DNA from 4 places in the Viridibacillus sp. KH_047 genome. Region 1 is predicted to be linked to each of the others. Evidence: riboswitches for the same ligand, from Rfam matches in the RefSeq annotation. Region 1 holds a riboswitch; each other region holds the start of a gene.
What was found. Region 1 has a riboswitch for S-adenosylmethionine ahead of metK (methionine adenosyltransferase). Riboswitches for the same ligand answer to the same signal wherever they lie in the genome.
Positions count from the first base shown of each region.

Region 2: it holds a riboswitch for S-adenosylmethionine, as region 1 does, so the genes downstream of both, AC3IS5_RS19290 (M20 metallopeptidase family protein) here and metK (methionine adenosyltransferase) in region 1, are expected to answer to the same signal.
Region 3: it holds a riboswitch for S-adenosylmethionine, as region 1 does, so the genes downstream of both, AC3IS5_RS18570 (methionine ABC transporter ATP-binding protein) here and metK (methionine adenosyltransferase) in region 1, are expected to answer to the same signal.
Region 4: it holds a riboswitch for S-adenosylmethionine, as region 1 does, so the genes downstream of both, AC3IS5_RS02485 (5-methyltetrahydropteroyltriglutamate--homocysteine S-methyltransferase) here and metK (methionine adenosyltransferase) in region 1, are expected to answer to the same signal.

Region 1 is NZ_CM174479.1:834,730-840,493, forward strand. Features, by position in the region: gene AC3IS5_RS04290 (hypothetical protein) at 1-149, shown strand, start outside; gene pckA (phosphoenolpyruvate carboxykinase (ATP)) at 756-2,342, opposite strand; SAM riboswitch class I at 2,545-2,663, shown strand; gene metK (methionine adenosyltransferase) at 2,925-4,121, shown strand; gene AC3IS5_RS04305 (gamma carbonic anhydrase) at 4,293-4,805, opposite strand; gene AC3IS5_RS04310 (alpha/beta hydrolase) at 4,929-5,726, shown strand.
Region 2 is NZ_CM174479.1:3,942,176-3,947,939, reverse strand. Features, by position in the region: gene AC3IS5_RS19300 (LPXTG cell wall anchor domain-containing protein) at 123-284, shown strand; gene AC3IS5_RS19295 (nitric oxide synthase oxygenase) at 512-1,567, shown strand; SAM riboswitch class I at 1,650-1,755, shown strand; gene AC3IS5_RS19290 (M20 metallopeptidase family protein) at 1,927-3,126, shown strand; gene AC3IS5_RS19285 (VOC family protein) at 3,139-3,948, shown strand; gene AC3IS5_RS19280 (CynX/NimT family MFS transporter) at 4,105-5,322, opposite strand; gene AC3IS5_RS19275 (aminoglycoside 6-adenylyltransferase) at 5,470-5,764, shown strand, end outside.
Region 3 is NZ_CM174479.1:3,787,927-3,793,690, reverse strand. Features, by position in the region: gene AC3IS5_RS18580 (pyridoxal phosphate-dependent aminotransferase) at 1-892, opposite strand, end outside; gene AC3IS5_RS18575 (carbon-nitrogen family hydrolase) at 1,073-1,861, shown strand; SAM riboswitch class I at 1,941-2,046, shown strand; gene AC3IS5_RS18570 (methionine ABC transporter ATP-binding protein) at 2,165-3,178, shown strand; gene AC3IS5_RS18565 (methionine ABC transporter permease) at 3,168-3,839, shown strand; gene AC3IS5_RS18560 (MetQ/NlpA family ABC transporter substrate-binding protein) at 3,855-4,673, shown strand; gene AC3IS5_RS18555 (Y-family DNA polymerase) at 5,036-5,764, shown strand, end outside.
Region 4 is NZ_CM174479.1:489,772-495,535, forward strand. Features, by position in the region: gene AC3IS5_RS02455 (cysteine hydrolase family protein) at 1-66, shown strand, start outside; gene AC3IS5_RS02460 (APC family permease) at 82-1,440, shown strand; gene AC3IS5_RS02465 (alpha/beta-type small acid-soluble spore protein) at 1,600-1,809, opposite strand; gene AC3IS5_RS02470 (DJ-1/PfpI family protein) at 2,278-2,829, opposite strand; gene AC3IS5_RS02475 (S1 domain-containing RNA-binding protein) at 3,069-3,497, shown strand; gene AC3IS5_RS02480 (YkuS family protein) at 3,684-3,932, shown strand; SAM riboswitch class I at 4,160-4,260, shown strand; gene AC3IS5_RS02485 (5-methyltetrahydropteroyltriglutamate--homocysteine S-methyltransferase) at 4,368-5,489, shown strand; gene AC3IS5_RS02490 (L,D-transpeptidase family protein) at 5,556-5,764, opposite strand, start outside.

The sequences.
Region 1 (5,764 bases):
ATGAAAATGGTAATGGCAGAATAGAGGTTAGGGATTACGGCTTTGAGGTGCGCTTTAATAAGGTCACAGGAGCATATTCTGAAGAAGTGATACAACAATTTTCTAATCCTCATACAGAGGCGGTATTTTATGATGATGACGTTGAATAATCAAACAAAAACATTCAGAATGCTCATATCCTGAATGTTTTTTGTTTGATTATTATTTTAGATGCTTGGCCCTGTTTTTTATAGTCAAGCGCTACGATTCTCTTAAGAAAAATGATACCATAACAATGCTTTCGAGAATATTTGTAGAGTAATAGCTAGAATGAAATAAAAAAGCTGATTTAACTCAGAAAAGGACAGGTGTTTTTGAAAAGTTGACTATTTTTAAGATTGTATATTTAGCATTTAAATTAATTTATTTATTAGGAGCAATTGTTTTATGGATTCTATATAAGCGTTATAAAGATAAAGAAGTAGAGGTTCTTACATTTCATCGTATCATTACAATTATATTAATTTTTATTGTTTTGAATATGGTATTAGGGATAATTAATGTGTTTGTGTAATTATTGGCCACTCTAAATAAGTAGCATATTCGAATTATATTCGTCATCATTTTTCTAACTTCAAAAAGTTGATTGGAGCGGAGGTGGCGACTCCCGCAGAAAGAGTCCACCGTAGTGGAAATTAACGGTCTTATCAATTTATATATATTTTAAAATAAAAAAGACCACTCGGAGAGTGGCCTTTTTTGTTATATTGCATGAATTAAGCGATAGGACCGCCGTTTTTCACGATATCTTCTGATACAACACCGAATTTTTTAAAGTTTTCTCGGAACATGCCAGCAAGTGCAGAAGCTTTTTGATCATAAGCTTCTTTATCTTTCCAAGCGTTTCGTGGATTTAATACTTCAGTAGGAACACCTTCAACAGCTACAGGCATTTCTAAACCGAAGATAGCATCTTTTTCAGTAAAGACGTTATTTAGTTTACCGTCAATTGCAGCGCGAACCATTGTACGAGTGTAAGAAAGTTTCATACGGTTACCAACGCCGTACTCGCCACCAGTCCAACCAGTGTTTACTAAGAAAACGTTTACTTCGTGTTCGTCGATTTTGTTACCTAACATCTCAGCGTAAACTGTTGCTGGAAGTGGTAGGAATGGAGAACCGAAGCATGTTGAGAATACTGGTTCAGGTGAAGTAACACCACGTTCAGTACCTGCTAGTTTAGATGTGAAACCACTTAAGAAGTGATACATTGCTTGCTCTTTTGATAACTTGCTGATTGGAGGCAATACGCCAAATGCATCTGCAGTTAAGAAGATGATTGTTTTAGGATGGCCTGCAACAGATGGATCAACAATGTTTTCGATATTTTGGATTGGGTAAGCAACACGAGTATTTTCTGTTAGCGAAACATCATCGTAGTCAGGAATGCGTGTTTCTTCATCTACTACTACGTTTTCTAATACAGTACCAAAACTGATAGCATTGTAGATTTCAGGTTCTTTCTCTTTAGAAAGGTTGATAGTCTTAGCGTAGCAACCGCCTTCGATATTGAATACACCGTTGTCAGACCAACCATGTTCATCATCACCGATTAGTTTACGATCTGCATCTGCAGATAAAGTTGTTTTACCAGTTCCAGATAAACCGAAGAATAATGCTACATCGCCTGCTTCACCAACGTTTGCTGAACAGTGCATTGAAAGAATACCTTGTTGTGGTAATAAGTAATTCATGATACCGAAAATGGATTTTTTCATTTCTCCAGCATATTCAGTTCCGCCAATAAGGATGATACGTTTTTCAAGGGAAACGATAATGAAAGTTTCTGAATCAGTACCGTCTACTGCTGGGTCCGCTTTGAAAGTTGGAGCAGAAACGATTGTGAAGTCAGCTTCATGAGTTTCTAATTCCTCTTCAGTAGGACGAATGAATAATTGATGTGCAAATAGGTTATGCCAAGCGTATTCGTTCACTACACGAATAGCTAAACGAGATGATGGGTCTGCACCTGCAAAACCTTTAAATACAAATAATTCTTCTTTTTCTTTTAAGTAGTTTACTACTTTAGTGTATAATGAGTCGAAGATATCCGACGAAATTGGTCTGTTTACTTTACCCCAATCAATTTTGTCTTTTGAACTGTCTTCTTCAACCATATATTTATCTTTAGGAGAACGACCTGTATATTTTCCTGTGACTGCTCTTACTGCACCATCAACAGTTAGGATTGCCTCACCGCGTGAAGTAGCTTTTTCTGTTAATTGTGGTACTGAAAGTTGTTCAAGAATATTTTCACCTTTCAATAATTCCTTCAGTTCATTCGTAATTTCTACTGAATTCATCGTTTTACGTACCATCCTTTTTATATTATTCCTCTTAATAGAGGGGATTTATAATTCATTTCGGAAATTAGTATAACACATTTAGTTAATTAATCTATACTAATCACCATATAATTTTTTTGAAAGTTGTACTTTTTTTTAGAAATAAAAAAGAGGTTGACAACTTAGCTATAATGTTCTAATATGAGAAATTGAACGGATACTCTTATCCCGAGCTGGTGGAGGGTCAGGCCCTATGAAACCCGGCAACCTGCATTGTGATTTTATGTGATGCGCTGGTGCTCAATCTGATGCAAGGATTTAATCCTTGAACGATAAGAGTGAAAGGTGCTTATGAATTATTCCCTTCCACTCATTAGTAATAATGGGGGGAAGGGTTTTTTTATTTAAAATAGACCAATTCCTAAATTTTTGATAAGTATATGTAATTTATGCGGTTCTATTTATATAGTGGCACTTTCTAGAATCCTCGTGTTAAAGGCAGCAACGGCTTGGCGTTCAATCCTACTGGAAAGAACTAACATGGGTAATGAGTACCGTATCATTTCCGAGGCAATCTCGCAGATAATAGGAGGAAACCAAATGACAAACCGTCGACTGTTTACATCAGAGAGTGTAACAGAAGGACATCCAGATAAAATTTGTGATCAAATTTCGGATGCCATTTTAGATGAAATCGTTTCAAAAGACCCGAATGCACGTGTAGCATGTGAAACTACAGTAACAACTGGTCTTGTATTAGTAGCAGGAGAAATTACAACATCAACTTATGTTGATATTCCTAAAATCGTTCGTGAAACGGTAATGGAAATCGGCTATACACGTGGTAAATATGGCTTTGATGGCGAAAACGTAGCTGTTTTAACGGCAATCGGTGAGCAATCAGCTGATATCGCATTGGGCGTTGACCAAGCACTAGAAGCACGCGAAGGCTCAATGACAGATGAAGATATTGAAGCAATTGGTGCAGGTGACCAAGGTTTAATGTTCGGATACGCATGTAACGAGACACCTGAGTTAATGCCTTTACCTATTAGCTTGGCACATAAATTAGCACGACGTTTAACTGAAGTTCGTAAAACAAAAGAGTTAGATTATTTACGTCCAGATGGTAAAACACAAGTAACAATCGAGTATGATGAAAATAATCGTCCAGTTCGTGTGGATACAATTGTTATTTCAACTCAACATGATCCAGAAGTAACATTAGAGCAAATTAAAGAGGATTTACAAGCACGTGTAATTGCTCCAGTTGTACCTACTGAATTACTAGATGAAAAAACAAAATACTTCATCAACCCAACTGGTCGTTTTGTAATTGGTGGACCAAAAGGTGATGCAGGCTTAACAGGACGCAAAATTATCGTAGATACTTATGGTGGATATGCTCGTCATGGTGGCGGTGCTTTCTCTGGTAAGGATGCGACTAAGGTTGACCGTTCTGCAGCTTATGCAGCACGTTATGTTGCCAAAAATATCGTAGCAGCTGAACTTGCTGAGCGTTGTGAAGTACAATTAGCTTATGCAATTGGTGTTGCACAACCAGTTTCAATTGCAATCGATACTTTCGGTACTGGTAAAGTAAATGAAGCAGATTTAGTTGAATGGGTTCGTGAATTATTTGATTTACGCCCAGCTGGTATTATTAAAATGCTTGATCTACGTCGCCCAATCTATAAACAAACAGCTGCTTATGGTCACTTTGGCCGTACAGATTTGAATGTTCCTTGGGAAGCTACAGATAAAGCTGCCGTTTTAAAAGAAAAAGCGGGACTTTAATTCAATCTAAAAAATCTCAATAACATAAAATATCCCGAGTTACATGTTGATTATTTAAGTAATCATCGTAGCTCGGGATATTTTTTATTTTATATAGAAGAAACTCATAGTAAGAGAATAAAAAAACCTGAGAAATCGTTTGAAAAACGATACTCAGGCATCTTGATTGAATTATTTTTGAAGTGATTTATAATATTGTCCTTTTTCGTAATACTCGTTGACAATACGGTCCATATCTTTTTTATCTTCCTCTGTTAACTCTCTAATAACTTTTGCAGGGCGTCCAAATGCTAATGTGTTTGGAGGGATTTTCTTGCCTTGTGAAACGAGACTGCCGGCACCTATAAATGCACCTTCACCAATTTCAGCACCATCTAGGATAATTGAAGCCATCCCGACAAGAGCGCCTTTTTTTACAGTACAGCTATGTAATGTTACTTGATGTCCAATTGTCACATCGTCTTCTAAGATAAGTGGATAAGCAGGACTTTGATGTAAACAACATAAATCTTGGATATTCACTTTGCGTCCGATAATCGTAGGCGAAACATCTCCGCGAATAACTGTATTGTAAAAAATAGAAGAATCAGGTCCGATAGTAACATCACCAGTGATAATTACGTTATCACCGATAAAAACGGATGGGTCAATAGATGGTTTTTTGTCTCTAAATGGATAAATCATCGAAAAACGCCTCATTTCAAGTTATTATGTATTATTATCGTAACAAAAGGAAGCATTGAATGGAACTGAAATAGTCAGAATACGTTAGAATATATACATAGGAATTTATGAGGTGAGAGAGTAATGTGGAAATGGGAAACGGATGGCCAAGCAAGAGCTGTCGCTGTAATAATACATAGTGCATACGAACATCATCGTCGTTATGCATGGTTAATCGAAAATTTAAGAACATCTGGTATTCATGTTATTTCAGGAGATTTACCTGGACATGGAGAAGAGAGTAGACATAAACGTGTGCATAGTGAAGAGTTTAAAAGTTACGAAACATTTGTTAAACAACTAATGCAAGCAGCTTTAACATATAACTTACCTGTATTTGTAGTGGGACATGGTTTAGGAGCTATTTTAGGAATCCATGTTGTTGAAAAATTCAAGTACGAATGTACAGGTGTGATATTAACGTCACCTTGGATGCATTTAAAACACCAACCATCCAAATTATCAAATGCTTTAACAGGTCTAAGTAAACTGACTGGAAATCTGAAAATCAATCATGAAATCAACATTAAACACTTAACGAGAAGCTATGAATTTTATAAAGAAGAAAAAGATGATATTTACTATAATGATGTCATTACTGTCAATTGGTATCGTGAACTTCATGGATTCATGAAAGGAATATCACAACAAACGGTATTTCCAAATATCCCGATTTTATTAATGACTGGTGGCAACGATAAAATAGCGGATGTAGCGTATTGTAAAAAATGGCTAGCACAACAAAGTTTATCAGAGTATCAATATAAGGAATGGAAAGCTTGTTATCATGATTTGTTCCAAGAACCTGAACGTGAAGATATTTATGCATATATGGAAAGTTTTATCTTTAATACATTAAAATCAGTTGGATATATTATTTAAGTTTAGACGGAATTTTACAAAATTCCGTCTTTTTTATT
Region 2 (5,764 bases), 1.1 Mb from region 1:
AATGTAATATTTAATAATATAAGTTTTTTTTGTTAAACGAGTTTATAAGTTGGTAAAATAAGTTATTTATTAAAAGGTGTCTAGAATAACAATAACCAAATGGTCCAGAAACAACAGTTGAATTGAAAGGTTCAAATAAACCAAGCGATATCAAGGGTGCTAATGAAAGTAGTTCACTATCTCAAACAGGTTCAGAGTATCAATTATGGACACTGCTTGTAGGGGGAGCAGTTATCCTACTCGGATTATCGATATTGTTTAACAGAAGAACTAAAAAAGCATAGTGAAAAGAGGACTATTAATTGGTTTTATACCATTAATAGTCCCTTTATTATGTATTAAATATGTTGGTTTTTTTGATTTACAAAACCTTTAATCATTCTTTTTATGCCAAAAATGGCAGTTGCCACAAAAACACCACATTATTTAAGTCTTATACCTTGTCTAATGGAAATCAATTCTTCTATGATGGTAGTTAGGAAGTCGAGTGGTAACAGGAGGAACTGTGGCGATGTTGAATGAGGCTATTGATTTTATAAAATTGTATTATTCGGAAACAGAGCGATCTGAAGAGGAATTAGGAAGACGCTTAGCTGAAGTAGAGCATGATATCCAAGAGAATGGATTTTATGAACATACAATAGATGAACTGAAATTTGGTGCACAAGTAGGTTGGCGTAATAGCAATAAATGTATTGGTCGTTTGTTTTGGCAAACGTTGCAAGTGCTTGATAAGCGCGAACTAACAAGTGAGCACGACATTTTTCAAGGACTTCTAGAGCATATTGATTTTGCAACAAATGGTGGTCGAATCCGTCCGACGATTACAATTTTCTCTCAACGTAATGTACGTGTTTGGAATCATCAATTAATCCGCTATGCTGGGTATGAAACGCCAGATGGCATTGTGGGAGATCCAGATTCAGTGGAGTTTACGAAGAAATGTGAGCAACTTGGCTGGCAAGGACAAGGTGGGCGTTTCGATGTATTGCCACTTGTTATTCAAGTTGGAGAAAGACAACCGCAATTATTCGATATTCCAGCTGAGTATATATTGGAAGTTCCAATCCGACACCCCGAATTTGAGTGGTTTAAGGAACTTGATCTGAAGTGGTATGCGGTACCGATGATCTCGAATATGAAATTAGAAATTGGTGGTATTACATATGCAGCTGCTCCGTTTAATGGCTGGTATATGGGAACGGAAATTGGTGCACGTAATTTAGCTGATGACTATCGATATAATATGTTACCAACCATCGCAGAAAAAATGGGTTTAAATACAGCTTCAAATTCTTCCTTATGGAAAGACCGTGCATTAGTTGAATTAAATGCGGCAGTTTTATACTCGTATAAAGAAGATGAAGTGAGCATTGTTGATCACCATACAGCAGCACAACAATTCAAACGCTTCGAATCCAATGAACAAATTGCAGGGCGTGACGTAACGGGAAATTGGACATGGCTTATTCCACCGTTATCACCGGCTACAACGCATATATTCCATAAACCATATGACAATGAACGTAAAACACCAAATTATTTTTATCAGAAAGCGCCATATTGACTTAGAGAATATCAGGGAATTTATTGCAATTTTTAATAGATTGGCGTAACATGATTTTTAATTACTACTAATTCAATAGGTTTTCTTATCAAGAGAGATGGAGGGACTGGTCCTGTGATATCTCAGCAACCGCTTTTAAAGCAAGGTGCTACTTCCAGCAAGTTGATTAAAAGCTTGATAGATGAGGAGAGACTTACATACCAAGTCGATTTCTCTAAATGAAATAGAGAAATCGGCTTTTTAATATCATGAAATAAATTTATAGAGCATATAATGCAAAGTTTCTAAGAAAAAAATTTAACTCAAATTCAAAGTAAACCAATTTGTATTAAAGGTATAAATTGAGGGAGGAATATTGAATGAGTGCGATAACGCAAAAAGAACTTTTAACTACAATTTATGAAGAAATAGATCAAGGATTTGATGAAATTGTTGGATGGAGGAGATATTTGCATGAGCATCCAGAGTTATCTTTTGAAGAATATGAAACTGCAAAATTTATTGCAGAAAAACTTGAGAGCTTCGGTTTAGAGGTGAAAAAAGGGATAGGCGGAAATGGTTTAATCGGTATTTTGAAAGGGGATCATGCTGGTCAAACAATCGCTTTAAGAGCTGATTTTGATGCATTACCTATTACAGACTTAAAAGAAGTTGCTTATAAATCCCAAAAGGATGGTGTCATGCATGCTTGTGGTCACGATGGACATACGGCCGCATTACTTGCGACAGCAAAAACGCTAAGCCATTACAGAGAGCATCTGCACGGTAATATTATTTTTATCTTCCAACATGCGGAAGAAAAACCTCCTGGTGGTGCGAAATTCATGATTGCTGAAGATGTATTGAAGGAAGTCGATTATGTATTTGGCGCGCATTTAGATTCGGGTTCACCAGTTGGAAAGGTATCTGTTGGGGATGGTTTTAAAATGGCTGCAGTTGATAAATTTGCGATTAAAATTCAAGGACTAGGTGGCCATGGTGCGAAACCACAACAATCCATCGACTCAATTGTTGTGGGTAGCGAAATCGTTGGAGCGTTGCAGAAAATTGTCAGTCGTCGCTTAAATCCATTTGATGCAGCGGTAGTGACAGTCGGTGTATTCCATGCAGGAAGTGCTTTTAATATTATTGCAGATTCGGCACTTATTGAAGGAACGGTTCGCACAATGACGGATGAAGTTCGTAATAAGGTAAAAGAAGAAATCTACTCAATCGTCAAAGGCATAACGGAATCAGCACATGCCACATATGAAATTGATTATTTACACGGCTATCCAGCTTTATACAATCATCCGGCTGAAACTGCTCTTGTGAAAGATTTATTTGAAAGGGAATTTGGTACTGAATCGGTGATTGAATTTGAACCGTCAATGGGTGGAGAGGATTTTGCGTACTTTTTAAATGAAAAGCCAGGTACTTATTTTAAAGCAGGATCACAGAATGACGACGAACGCACTCATTTTGCACATCATCATCCGAAATTCGATTTTGATGAAAGAGCGTTATTAACAATAGAGAAAGCATTTGTGAAAATCGTTTCACATTATTTATTTAAATAAGGGGACTTGAACATGACATTATCTTTTGATCACGTAGTACATTTTGTAGAGGAACCAAAAGAAGTAATACAATCATTACAAAACCAAGGAATTCATGCTGTTGAAGGTGGCGTACATGAAGGACGCGGAACGTACAATGCACTTAGTTACTTTGATCTAAGTTATATAGAGTACCTTGGTACATACGACAGAGAGCTAGTAACTGGGGCAGAGCATTTGCATCACAGCCTTATTGAAACAGTAGTAAATAATGATTTCACAGAAGGTTTCGTAAGATTTGCAATTCGCACAACGGATATTGAAGGTATAGCAGAGCGTTTGAAAGAGCAAGGTTTATCAGTAAATGGTCCAGTGCCAATGAATAGAAAACGACCGGATGGCAGTATTATAAGCTGGCAATTACTTTACGCTGGAGAAGAAAATGACTCTCTTCAATTGCCATTTATTATTCAATGGGATGACAATGATGATAAGCGTAGACAGGAGCAAGTTGAAAAAGGAGTCATTGGAAAGCAACCAGAAAAGTTGGACTTTGCAGGTGTTACTTTTGCAGTAATAGATGCTGAAAAAACTGCTGAAAAATGGTCTCGATATTTAGGGTTAGAGTTTGCAGAAGCGTATGTCGATCCGGAGTTGAATGCTATTATACAGGTTCTTACATTAGCTGGCGGTGACTTATACTTTGCTAGCCCTATTGGAGAGGGAGTTGTTGCAAAAGTATTAGCAGAACTAGGAGAATGTCCATTCCAAGTGAATTTCTCAGGAGCTAAAGAACCTGCTACATTTGAATTGTTAAATGGTCGTTATCATTTTGAGAAATAAGTTATATAGATTAGTGCACCGATAAATCTAGAGAAGCTATTATGCAGTGATTGAGACTGCGTAATAGCTTTTTTCTATGACTAGTATGGTTAGGATAATGTAGTTTTAAGTTAACAATACGAAAAAATCCGAGCCATTATAAGCTCGGATTCATCTCTACTTTTCAGGTGTAACATAACCTTCTTTTGCAGCATGCATACCAGCTGACACTAATAATACTACAGTAATAAGGAATAGGAAGTTGGCTGTTGTCCAACTATTTGAAATATCATGGATAAAGCCAAATAGTACAGGGCCAACTGCCGCTAATAAATAACCGAATGATTGAGCAGTACCTGATAATTCAGCCGCTTCATCAGCTGTACGCGTACGAAGTGAGAAGAACATCATCGCTAAACTAAATGATGCACCACCTGCAAGTCCTAGCAATATCATCCATAATACTGTCAATGAAGTCCATCCAGCTAAAATACCACCAAATCCTACTATATAAAGAATGCCGTATACTGCAACAAGAGGACGTTGATCTTTTCTACGACCTGCAATAATAGGAATGATAAACGTTGCAGGCAATTGTGAGAACTGCATAAAGGAGAACATCCATCCAGCTGTATTAGCACTCATACCTTGTGATTGCAGCATTTCAGGAATCCAAGCAGCGGTTGTATAGAAGATAAGAGATTGGAAACCCATTGCTAATGTAACGGTCCAAGTAAGGGGAGATTTCCAAAGTGGGACTTGTTCTTTCTTAGTTTGAGTGGCACTTTTCACTTCTGACTTAGGTTTGCGGATTTGTGGAAGCCAAACAATAAAGGCAATAACCGCTAAAATGAACCAAATACCAAGTGCAATTTTCCAACCGAATTCACCACTAGCGAGCGGATAACTAATCCCAGCTGCTAAGCTAGCCGATATATTCATAGAGACTGTGAATAACCCTGTTAATAATCCAACTTGTAAAGGGAATTTCAATTTAATTAAGCTTGGTAATAGTACATTTCCAAAAGCAATTGCGACACCAATTAGGGATGTACCTAATAACAGCATGGATGTCGTTCCTAAAGATCGAGTAAGAATTCCTATAGCTAGTAATGCTGTTGAGAATAGTAAAGTACGTTCTATGCCAAAGCGCTTTGAAAATTTTGGCGCAAATGGTGAAATAACAGCAAAAGCAAGTAAGGGAATCGTTGTGATAAATCCTGCTAATACATTTGAAATATGTAGGCCATCACGAATAAATGAAATGATTGGACCTACAGATGTTAAAGGAGCACGTAATGTAGAAGCGATGAAAATAATCCCAATTACAAGTAACCAAACATTACGATTCCATTTTAGCTTGTTGCTATTTTGAACAGCTTGATTTGTTGCCAATTGTAACGCCTCCTATTATATATATTTATGAATCTTATAATATTTTAAACCTACTAATTGACAAAGGTTAATTATATCAAAGAAAATGGATAATCCTAATAAGATGGCTTAAAATAAAATCACCAATTTAATACGGGGGTATTGATGATGAGAACAGCGCAACAAATGATGGATTTAATCCTAGATGTAGCGGAAAATGATGAGCGAGTACGTGCAGTTTGTATGAATGGTTCAAGAACAAATATAAATGTAAAAAAGGATCCCTTTCAAGATTTTGATATCGTTTATATTGTGACGGATATCAAATCATTTACTAACAATCCTCATTGGGTAGATATTTTTGGAGAGAGGATCATTATGCAAACGCCAGAAGATATGGTGTTGTTTAAACCTGAGCTTGGCGGGCGCTATACATATTTGATGCAATTTTCGGATGGGAACC
Region 3 (5,764 bases), 1.3 Mb from region 1:
CATACATAGCCACTAACTCGGTTACACATTCTTGTGAACTAGTAAGTGCTGCAATACCAGCCTCTTGCACAGCAGGGAATAGGCTGACAAATAAATGATCTTGTATTAAGTTTAATGCTTCAATTAGCTTTGCATTACCAACTGCAAAGCCGACCCGCCAACCAGCCATATTATACGTTTTTGATAAAGTATACAACTCAACCCCAACGTCCTTAGCACCTTCAGCTTGTAAAAAACTCACTGGTTTTTCACCATCAAATCCAATTGCTCCATATGCAAAGTCATGCATTACTGCAATATCGTGATCTTTCGCAAACTGCACAGTTTCATCGAAAAATGATAAATTAGCAACAGCACCAGTTGGGTTATTTGGATAATTTAAATACATTAATTTCGCACGAGCTTTTACCTCATCTGACACAGTTGTGTAATCAGGTAGGAAGTCGTTTTCAGCTAGTAATGGAAGTGTATCGAACTTGACATCAGCTAGTGCTACGCCTGACCAATAGTCCGGATAACCAGGATCTGGGAGTAGCATTGAATCACCAGGGTTCATAATAGCTAAAGGTAATTCAACTACACCAATTTTTGTGCCAAAAAGTATGGCTACTTCCGTATTTGCATCAATTTCAACGCCGTATTCTCGCACATAAAATTCAGCAATTGCTTCCTTAAAATCGGGCAAGCCACGGAATGGAGAGTATTTATGAGTTTGCGGATTAATAACAGCTTCCTGCATAGCTTCTATAATATGAGGAGGAGTTGGTTGGTCTGGATTTCCTTGGCCTAAATTGATGACATCTCTACCTTCCGCGACTGCGGCACCTACTTTTTGTACTAAAGTTGCGAAAAACTGCTTCGGCAACTGTTGTAATCTCGTTGAAAATTCCATCTTCGAACAAACCCCCTTGAATTATTTTCTTTAATAACTTGTTATCCACAAAATCTTTCTTCTAAATACTCTATACACAACAACTACTTTGTGGATAAAATAGACGTATGTATAAAATAGTCGCAATAATAAGAGAAATATTATAACCTTTTTAAGAAAATGTCTACAGGTGGTGGAGCTATGAAAATTGCATGTATACAGTTAAATGTTGCCTTCGGGGACATCGAAAAAAATTTTACAAACGTCGAAAAGTTTATCAGGGAGGCTTCTGATAAGGGGGCGGAACTCGCAATTCTTCCTGAAATGTGGAATTCCAGCTATGCTTTAGAGAAATTAGAAGACCTTGCAGATCCGAATGGGGAACGCACAAAGAATTTTCTACAAAAGCTTTCAGAAGAATTACAAATTCATATTGTTGGTGGCTCGGTATCAACAAAAAAAGATGGAAAATTCTATAATACGATGTACGTATATAACAATAAAGGGGAGCTTGTCAGCGAATATGACAAAGCGCATCTTTTCCGTCTAATGGACGAGCATTTGTATTTATCAGCTGGCGATAAGCAGAATAACTTTGAGCTAGGTGATATTCCAGCGGCTGGTGTTATATGCTACGATATTCGTTTTCCTGAGTGGTTACGTCTTCATGCATTGAACGGAGCGAAAGTAATTTTCGTTTCTGCACAATGGCCAACACCACGTATTGATCATTGGAAAACATTATTACAAGCACGCGCAATTGAAAGCCAGTGTTTTGTTATTGCAGTAAATCGAATTAGCCATAAAAAACAAAATTTCAACGGTCAATCGATGGTTATTGAACCTTGGGGTGAAGTGTTATGGACTGGTGGAGAAGATGAAGAAATGGCGATTATCGATGTCGACTTCTCTATAGTGGATGAAATTCGTCAACGAATCCCGGTATATGATGATCGTCGCCCTGAATTATATAAAGATATTTCTAAATAATACAAAGTTTCGAAAAAGTGTTTGACATCTACATTATTTCACAGTAATATTTAGTTCATAACTTACAAATGAATATTGAACTTTATCTAGAGAGACTGAGGGATAGGCCCTATGACGTCCGGCAACCCCCTGAAAAAGGGAAGGTGCCAATTCCTACAGAATGAGTACATTCTGGAAGATAAATCGCCAATTTACACTTACGATGCTTCTTTCAGATAACCGAAAGAAGCGTTTTTTAATACAGTGAATTCCAAGTATTTCTATAGAAGTTACATAATTTAAACAGATTTGAGGGGATACAATATGCTCGAGATTCAGAATCTTACAAAAGTATATAAAACCAAAAAGGGTACGGTAACGGGCGTAGACAACGTATCGTTGACAATTGATAAAGGTGAAGTCTTCGGTATTGTTGGCTATTCTGGTGCAGGAAAAAGCTCGCTGCTACGTTGTATCAATTTATTGGAGCGACCAACAAGTGGTAGTATCATCGTAAATGGTCAAGATTTAACAAAATTAAAAGGCGAACAACTTCGTAAAGCGCGTTTGAAAATCGGTATGATCTTCCAGCACTTTTACTTAATCAGTCAAAAAACGGTTGGCGAAAATATCGAATTTGCTTTAAAAGCAGCGGCTACACCACCGAAGCAGATTAAAGCCCGTGTAAAAGAATTGCTTGAAATGGTCGGTTTATCTGAGAAAATCGACGTCTACCCAGCACAGTTAAGTGGTGGTCAAAAGCAACGTGTCGGTATTGCTCGTGCACTTGCAAACAATCCATCCGTACTACTTTGTGATGAAGCAACATCAGCACTTGACCCAAAAACAACAGTTTCCATTTTACGCTTACTAAAAAAAATCAATCGTGAGCTGAATATTACAATTATCCTTATCACACATGAAATGGATGTTGTAAAAGAAATTTGTGATCGTATGGTTATTATGCAAGATGGAAGAGTCATTGAAGAAGGAGAAGTTTACGATGTTTTTGCAAATCCGGTTGAGCCATTAACACAAGAATTTATTAGCAGCGTTGTATCATTTGAATTACCGCCAACGATTCTTAAAGGTGTGACAGGGGAAATTGTGAAAGTGCTATTCAAAGGAGATGTAGCTGGTGACGGCGTCATTTCAGATATGATTCAAAGCTTTGAGGTACGTGGTAATTTCTTGCATGGCACAATTGAATATATTCAAGAAAAACCGCTTGGCATTTTCCTAATGGAGCTACAAGGTCAACCGGATAATGTAGGGAGAGCTATTTCCTATATGGAAGGGCGCGGTGCGTTTGTGGAGGTGATTAACGATGCTATTTGATTTCGAGCACTTTATTAGTATGCTTCCAGACATTTGGAAAGCATTTGGTGAAACGTTACTGATGATTGGTATTTCACTTAGTATTTCACTAATTATCGGTTTACCACTCGGTATTATTCTATTTGTTACAAGCAAAGGTTTATTTTTACGTAACCGTTTTTTTAATGGGATTCTAGGATTTATCGTCAATCTAGTTCGTTCTGTTCCGTATATCATTCTATTAGTAGCGTTGTTCCCACTAACAAAAATACTAGTTGGAGATACAATTGGTCCGATAGCGGCGAGTGTTTCATTATCTGTAGCAGCCATTCCATTCTTTGCGAGACTTGTAGAAACGTCTATGCGTGAAGTTGATAAAGGCGTCATCGAAGCATCAATAGCTGTCGGAGCAACACCGTGGATGATCATACGAGATGTACTATTACCTGAAGCGAAATCGGGTATTATCCAAGGGGTGACAATGACGATTATTAGTTTAGTAGCATATTCCGCAATGGCTGGTATTGTCGGTGGTGGCGGAATTGGTGACTTAGCTATTCGTTTTGGTTATTACCGCTATGACAACACAATTATGATTGCGACAGTTGTCATTTTGATTGTTATCGTCCAAATTATTCAACTTTCAGGCGATGCCATTTCAAAAGCAATTGATAAACGATAAAGGGGAGAATTGAAAATGAAAAAGTTTTTACTAGCAGCGTTATTATTCGTATTAGCAACAGCTTTAGTTGCATGTGGTAACAAAGATGAAAGCAAACCAAAAGATTCGAAAGACATTAAAATTGGCGCAACTGCAGGACCATATAGTGACATGTTAAATAAAGCGATCATCCCACAATTAGAGAAAAAAGGCTATAAAGTAAAAACGGTTGAATTCAGTGATTACGTACAACCAAACAAAGCATTAGATTCTGGAGATATTGATGCAAACCTTTTCCAACACTCAATTTATCTTGAAAACTTTAATGAACAAAACAAAATGAAGTTAACTGGTCTAATTATCGTACCAACTGCACCAATGGGCTTCTTTGCAAAAGATTTTAAATCAATTGATGACATTAAAGACGGCGCAAAAGTAGCAATTGCTAACGATCCATCAAATGCAGCACGTACATTATTAACGTTACAAGAACAAGGTCTTATCAAAATTGACCCTAACATCGAAGAACTAAAAGCATCTGAAAAAGACGTTGTTGAAAATCCTAAAAACTTAGTGTTCCAACCAATCGAAGCGGCGGGTCTGCCTCGTGCAATCGAAAGTGCTGACCTTGTTGGTGTCCCAGGAAACTTCGCGCTTGCAGCAGGACTGAAACTACAAGATGCACTATTCTTAGAAAACATGCCTGATAAATTCCGTAATGTTATTGCGGTTAAGGAAGAAAACAAAGATTCACAACTAGCAAAAGACATCTTAGAAATCGTTAAATCAGAAGGATTCGAAAAAATCATTGATGAAGAATTCAAAGGCTTCGGCAAACCTGACTGGATGAAGTAAATGCTGAAGTGGTCCGTTTAGACTCGACAAGCGCTGGAACCTTCGAATTGAAAACGTACTTTCAGTTTTCAACGGAGAAGGTGGAAGTGACCTCGAGAGTCTGGCCACTGAAGCTGGATATCTGAAGTAAATGCTGAAGTGGTCCGTTTAGACTCGACAAGCGCTGGAACCTCAATGTTTCGAGCATTTATCTACAGGGACTACTGCACACTTAAAAGTGTGCAGTAGTCTTTTTTTATTATGAAGTCCTCCTAATAAAACTTAAATCCACTACTCATCCACAATACCGGATATTCCCACTTGCCATCTCACTTATCTCAATTTAAAATAAGAACAAACGTTCTCTATTGGAGGATAGGTGTATGTACGAAAACATGCCAAGGCGATCAATTATGTGTATCGATATGCGGTGTTTCTATGCGAGTTGTATTGCAACGTTGGAGCATTTAGATGTGATGAAGACGCCAATTGCGGTAGTTGGTAACTTCAATCAAAAGGGAAGTATCGTGCTAGCGGCATCGCCGATGATGAAAAAACGTTTCCAAGTAAAAACTGGCACACGCCTCTATGAAATTCCGAAGCATCCGGATATTCGCCTATTTGAACCTAAAATGGACTTTTTCATCCGCGTTTCAATGGAAATTACACGCCTACTCAATAGCTATGTCCCAAAGGAAGCTATCCATATTTATAGTGTTGATGAAAGCTTCGTTGATTTAACAGGAACAGAAAAATTATGGGGACCAGTTGAACAAACCGCGCAGAAGATACAGCGAGATATTTATAACCAGTTTGGAATTCCAAGTGCCGTCGGCATGGGGCCTAATATGTTGCTATCAAAGCTAGCGCTTGATTTAGAAGCGAAAAAAACAGGCTTTGCTAAATGGGTATATGAGGATGTGGAAGAGAAGTTATGGCCTACATCACCACTCTCTAAGATGTGGGGTATTGGGCGTCAGACAGAACGCTCACTTAATCATATGGGGATTTTTTCAGTAGGAGATTTAGCTAAAGCAGATTTAAAAACACTAGAGGCTCGTTTTGGTATTATGGGTAATCAACTTTATCATCATGCGTGGGGAATTGATCTT
Region 4 (5,764 bases), 340 kb from region 1:
AGCACAGTAGAAGTCATTGATTTGATTACAGAAGAAATTGAACAACGTGCAGTAGTTCAAGGGTAGAGAGGAAGCTTTTAAATGAGTAATGTTCAGAGCAATACAACTCAAGGAAATGTAGCTCCTCATTTTAAACGTGTTCTCACACTGAAAGATTTAGTAATCTATGGTATCGCGTTTATGACACCAATTGCTCCTGCTTATATATACGGCTTTGCGGCAGAATCAACAGGCGGTATGCTACCGTTAGCGTATTTAGTCGCGATGGTAGCGATGATGTTTTCTGCATATAGCTACGGTCGAATGGCTGCGGCGTTTCCAATTGGTGGCTCTACGTATACATATACACAACGTGCGATTAACGCACATTTAGGTTTTTTTGCAGGATGGGCGATGTTTATGGACTATGTATTAGTGCCATTAATTGTCTTCATGGTCGGTGCATCCTATGCGAATGCATTAATTCCAGCGATTCCATACTGGGCGTGGGTATTACTTATTGCCGGTATAATTACTGTTGTAAATGTCCTGGGAATCGGAATAGCTGCTAAAACCAACCAACTCCTTGTAATCTTCATGGGGATTGTTGTAGTCATTTTTGTGATTTTCTGTATGAAAGCGATTGTTGTTGAAGATGGTGTATTTTCTTTAATTTCGATTACACCATTCTTTAATGATGAGACGTTCGTAATGACAACGATTATTTCTGGTGCAGCGATGGCCTGCTTCTCGTTCTTGGGATTTGACTCAATCACAACATTATCAGAAGAAGCAGTAAATCCAAAAGATGATATTTGGAAAGCGGCTATTCTTTCTTGTTTAATCGGTGGGGTTATTTTTATCGTACAAGCTTATGTTGCACAACTGGTATGGCCAGATGTAACTAGCTTCAGCTCAGCTGATACAGCTCTATTTGATATTGCAAATGCTGCAGGTGGTGCACTGCTTGCAACACTTTACACAGTAGCTATTATTGCTTCGACATTTACAGCAGGTATAACTGGTCAGGCAAGTGCTTCACGTTTAATGTTTAGTATGGGACGTGATGAAGTACTTTCAAAGAAATTCTTTACACATTTACACCCGAAATATAAAACACCGGTCTATAATATTTTATTATTGTGTAGCATTAGTATAGTAGGTGCGATTTTTTTACCAATTGACCTAGTTGCAGAATTAATGAACTTTGGTGGTTTAGCAGGTTTTATGCTCGTTAATTTATCCGTAATTGTGTATTATTATTTCCGTAAAAAAGAGAAGAAATTTATTCGTTACTTTTTAATTCCGGCTCTTGGATTTTTAATCTGTTTCTACTTATTTATCAATCTGTCACCAATGACGTTAAAAATAGGATTTATTTGGTTAGCTATAGGATTTGTTTATGCGCTAATTACAACAAAAGGATTTAAAAAATATCCTCCAAGTTTTAAAGAGATATAGTTTTTAGTTAAATATCATAAGTAGTAAAACAACTATGTTAATAAGAAGAGATTAATGGATAAGGAAAAAGCGGGAGAAAGTAGTAATAAACTATATTCAGTAAGGTAATCCAAAGTAAAAAGGTAGAGCATAATAACTCTACCTTCTTACTTTGGATTTTTATTGTCCAGAATTTCCTTTTACTTGGTTTTCAGCCATTTGAACTAGTCGTTTAGTAATTTCTCCACCAACTGAACCGTTTGCGCGAGAAGAAGCTTCTCCTCCAAGTTGTACACCAAACTCTTGAGCAATTTCATATTTCATTTGATCAACCGCTTGTTGAACACCTGGTACTTCAAGTTTATTTGAACTTCGGTTATTTGAAGCCATATCTATCACCTCCTTGTGATATTAGAATGGACAAAGATTTGTTTTTAATACATATAGTGAAGAGGTGAAAAGTCCATCCTACATGTTGTTTTAGGCTGCTATAGCAATATAAATATCTATTTCAAAAAACAAAAAAATTAAAGTAAGCTTTTGAAGGAAGGGATTTTAAATAGTATTTTTGAAATAAAAAATATAGTTAATTACAAAAGTATATTCTGTGAAACGAATGGAAAAATAATAAATGCAGGCAGAATAAGTGTGGTAGAGTTTAGTAACAGAAAGTGTAGAATGGCCAATTGAGTTACACACTAAAAAAGCCATCATATTCAGAAAAATTCCAATGGCCAAATGATTATTGTTTATGAATGAGGTTTATGAGGAAGTGAATCAGTAGCTATAAAGAAACGTATCCAAAATACATTAAGATATTTTGGATACGTTCTTTTGTCTCTTTTTTAATAACAAATTTTATTGATTTAGTTGTTTAATGAATTCTCTCATAAATCCTGGTAGATCTGGCCATGCATGTCCGGAAATGAGGTTTCCTTGAACATGGAGAGGGTCTTCAATATAAGTTGCTCCTGCAGCTTCTACATCTGGTTTACATGCGATATAAGCCGTTAATTCCCGACCTTTTAAGTATTGAGAAACAGTTGTTAAAATGAGACTAGCGTGGCAAATTGCTGCAACTGGTTTATTTGCCTCAAAGAAATGAGCGACGATCTTTGGAACATTTTCATTTAATCGAATGTATTCAGGAGCTCTTCCTCCAGGTATAATCAATCCATCATACTCTTCAGGCTGTACATCCTCAAACGCCAAATGAGATTCAATAAGGTATCCTTTACTCTCAGTATAAGTATCCCAACCAATAAAATCATGAACGACCGTTTGTAAGTTTTTCTTCGATGGAGCAGCTATTTGCACATCATAGCCCTCTTCAAGACAACGAAAATACGGATAATAAATCTCCAAAGCTTCAACGGCATCTCCAGCTAACAATAATACTTTCTTTGACATTAGTCATTTCCTCCTCTCAAAAATGGACTTTCGCCTTCACTTATATATTCTGAGTATATTATTGATTCCCTCTATTGCGTGCAATTTATTTATTAATCTAATGGTGCCAGCCACCAATACTACTTAAGTTATTAGTATTAAATTGAATATATTGTTGATATTAAATAATATCACGGATGACTGGCATCAAAAAAAAAATTTGATATAATAAAGTATAGTATTTATTAGGAGGAAATGGATTGTCAGTAGAAATTGGTAGTAAGGTACAAGGTAAGGTTACAGGAATCACGAATTTTGGTGCGTTTGTTGAGTTACCGGATAAGGTGACAGGGCTTGTGCACATTAGTGAAGTTGCAGAAGCTTACGTAAAAGATATTAATGAACATCTTAAAGTTGGGGATCAAGTAGAAGTAAAGGTCCTAAGCGAAAAAGAAGGAAAAATTGCCCTATCTATTAAAAAAGCGATTGATAAACCTGTTGAAAGTACGTCTTCTTATACGAAGCGCCCATATCGTCAGAAGGATAATCGCCAACGAGGTAATTTCCAACCGAAGGAAACCTTTGAAGATAAGATGGCTAAATTCTTAAAATCAAGTGAAGATAACTTATCTACTCTAAAACGCAGCACCGAGTCTAAACGCGGTGGCAGAGGCGGAAGAAGAGGGTAATGATAGATAGCTGAAGAAACGCACATCTTTTAAGATGTGCGTTTTTTTTTATTTTATGGACCATTGTCATCGACACTACTTATACAAGATATCTTATTATGGGGTTTTGTCTTTGTTTTAGTTGAAATTGTATACATAAATATAAGTAGAAACGGACATCTTATCAACTAGGAGGTGAACCCTACTATGTCGATAATCGGTGTAGAGCAATCATTAACGAATGTATCAGAGGCTTTGCTTGCAAAGGGATATGAGATCGTTGAACTGAAACATGAATCAGATGCAACGGGTGTAGATTGTTGTGTCATTACAGGGTTGGACAATAATGCACTGGGCATTCACGATACGTCCATTCAAGGTTCAATCATTGAAGCGGCGGGCCTATCCGCAGATGAAGTCTGTCGGAAAGTAGAAGAAAAACTTAATCTACATTAATAAAACAATGCCAGGTCTAGGATAGAGACCTGGCATTGTTTTATTATGCGGTACCCTAAACTACTTAAATCAATAGAATTAAATAAAGTATATGACTAATTTCAAATCTACGTAATAATAAATATTTAACATGATAAAACTTGGATTGAACAGGTAAATAACACTAAATATTGACAATCTATGGATATACATGTAGATTGATAACAAGTAATTAAAAATATGTAATTTTCTTATTTAGAGAGATGGAGGGACTGGCCCTTTGATATCTCAGCAACAGACTTTTTTTGCACTGTGCTAATTCCAGAAGCGTAACGCTTGAAGATAAGAAGAGTAACAGCTATGAAGCCAATCTCTTCTTTTTTTTAGAAGGGGTTTTTTTATACCCCGAAAAGCTAAGTGAAAAACATAAATTTAACTTCAGAGGGGTTGTCCATTTTGACTAACACAATAACTAAAGCACCATTTCGAGCAGACCATGTAGGGAGCTTTCTTCGTCCACAAGTACTTAAAGATGCAAGAGCACAATATCAACAAGGTCAGATAACTAAAGAAGAATTACGATTAATTGAGGATATAGAAATTGCAAAGCTTGTTGAAAAACAAAAAGAAGTCGGTCTATCTGCTGTCACAGATGGTGAATTTAGAAGAAGATGGTGGCATTTAGACTTTATCAGTGCGATTGAGGGGATTCGTGTTTATGAAAAAGACCTTTCTGGTGCTTTTAATGGGGCGATGAAAAAAGCGGAGGCATACACGGTCGATTCGAAATTAAATTTCCCTAAAGACCATCCATTTTTACAAGACTTTAAGTATTTGAAAAGTATTGCCGGTGAGCATGTTGCGAAAATTACAATCCCAGGGCCTAATATGATTTTTTACTCAGGTGTAGTTGGAAGCGAACCGTATATAAGCAATCCTTCATATGCTTCACTCGATGATGTGGCTAAAGATATTATTAATGTATATCAAGATGCGATTCAAGCTTTTTATGAAGTAGGATGCCGCTATTTACAATTAGATGATACAAGCTGGGGAGCTTTGTTCAGTGATGTTTTTCGAGATAAGATAAAAGAACAGGGATTTGATCCAGATGAATTAGTGAAAAAGTTTGCTGATATTACTGTTGAAGCACTAGCAAATAAACCGGAAGATATGGCGGTTACGATTCATATTTGTCGCGGGAATTTTAAATCTTCTTGGTTATATCAAGGTGCATATGAGCCGATCGCAAAAGAGCTATTTTCACGTGTGAATGTGGATGCCTTTTTCTTAGAATTTGATAATGAACGATCAGGAGATTTTAAACCTTTGCGATTCATTAAAGATCAAAATGTCGTTTTGGGTTTGATTACTTCCAAGACTTCTGAACTCGAGGATGAAGATGAAATTAAAGGAAGAATCGAAGAAGCAACGAAATATGTGAATATCGATCAGCTTTGTTTAAGCCCACAATGTGGCTTTGCCTCTACTGAAGAAGGCAATCTATTAACGGAAGAACAGCAATGGGAAAAATTACGTCATGTTGTACGTATCGCTAAAGACGTTTGGGATAAATAGATTTTATAATAAGGACTAACTACAAAGTCAGCTATCAATGACTATTGCGGGTAGTCCTTTTTACTATTACGGATGTATAAAAACCGCAGTCCCAATCGGAATAATACTTGCTAATTCTTCTACATCTTCATTATGCATGCGAATACAACCATGAGATACGGCTTTACCAATTGAACTTGGATCATTTGTGCCGTGAATTCCATACGTATCTTTTGATAAGCTCATCCACATCGTTCCGAATGGGCCTCCAGGGTTAGGTGCTTTATTAATGATAA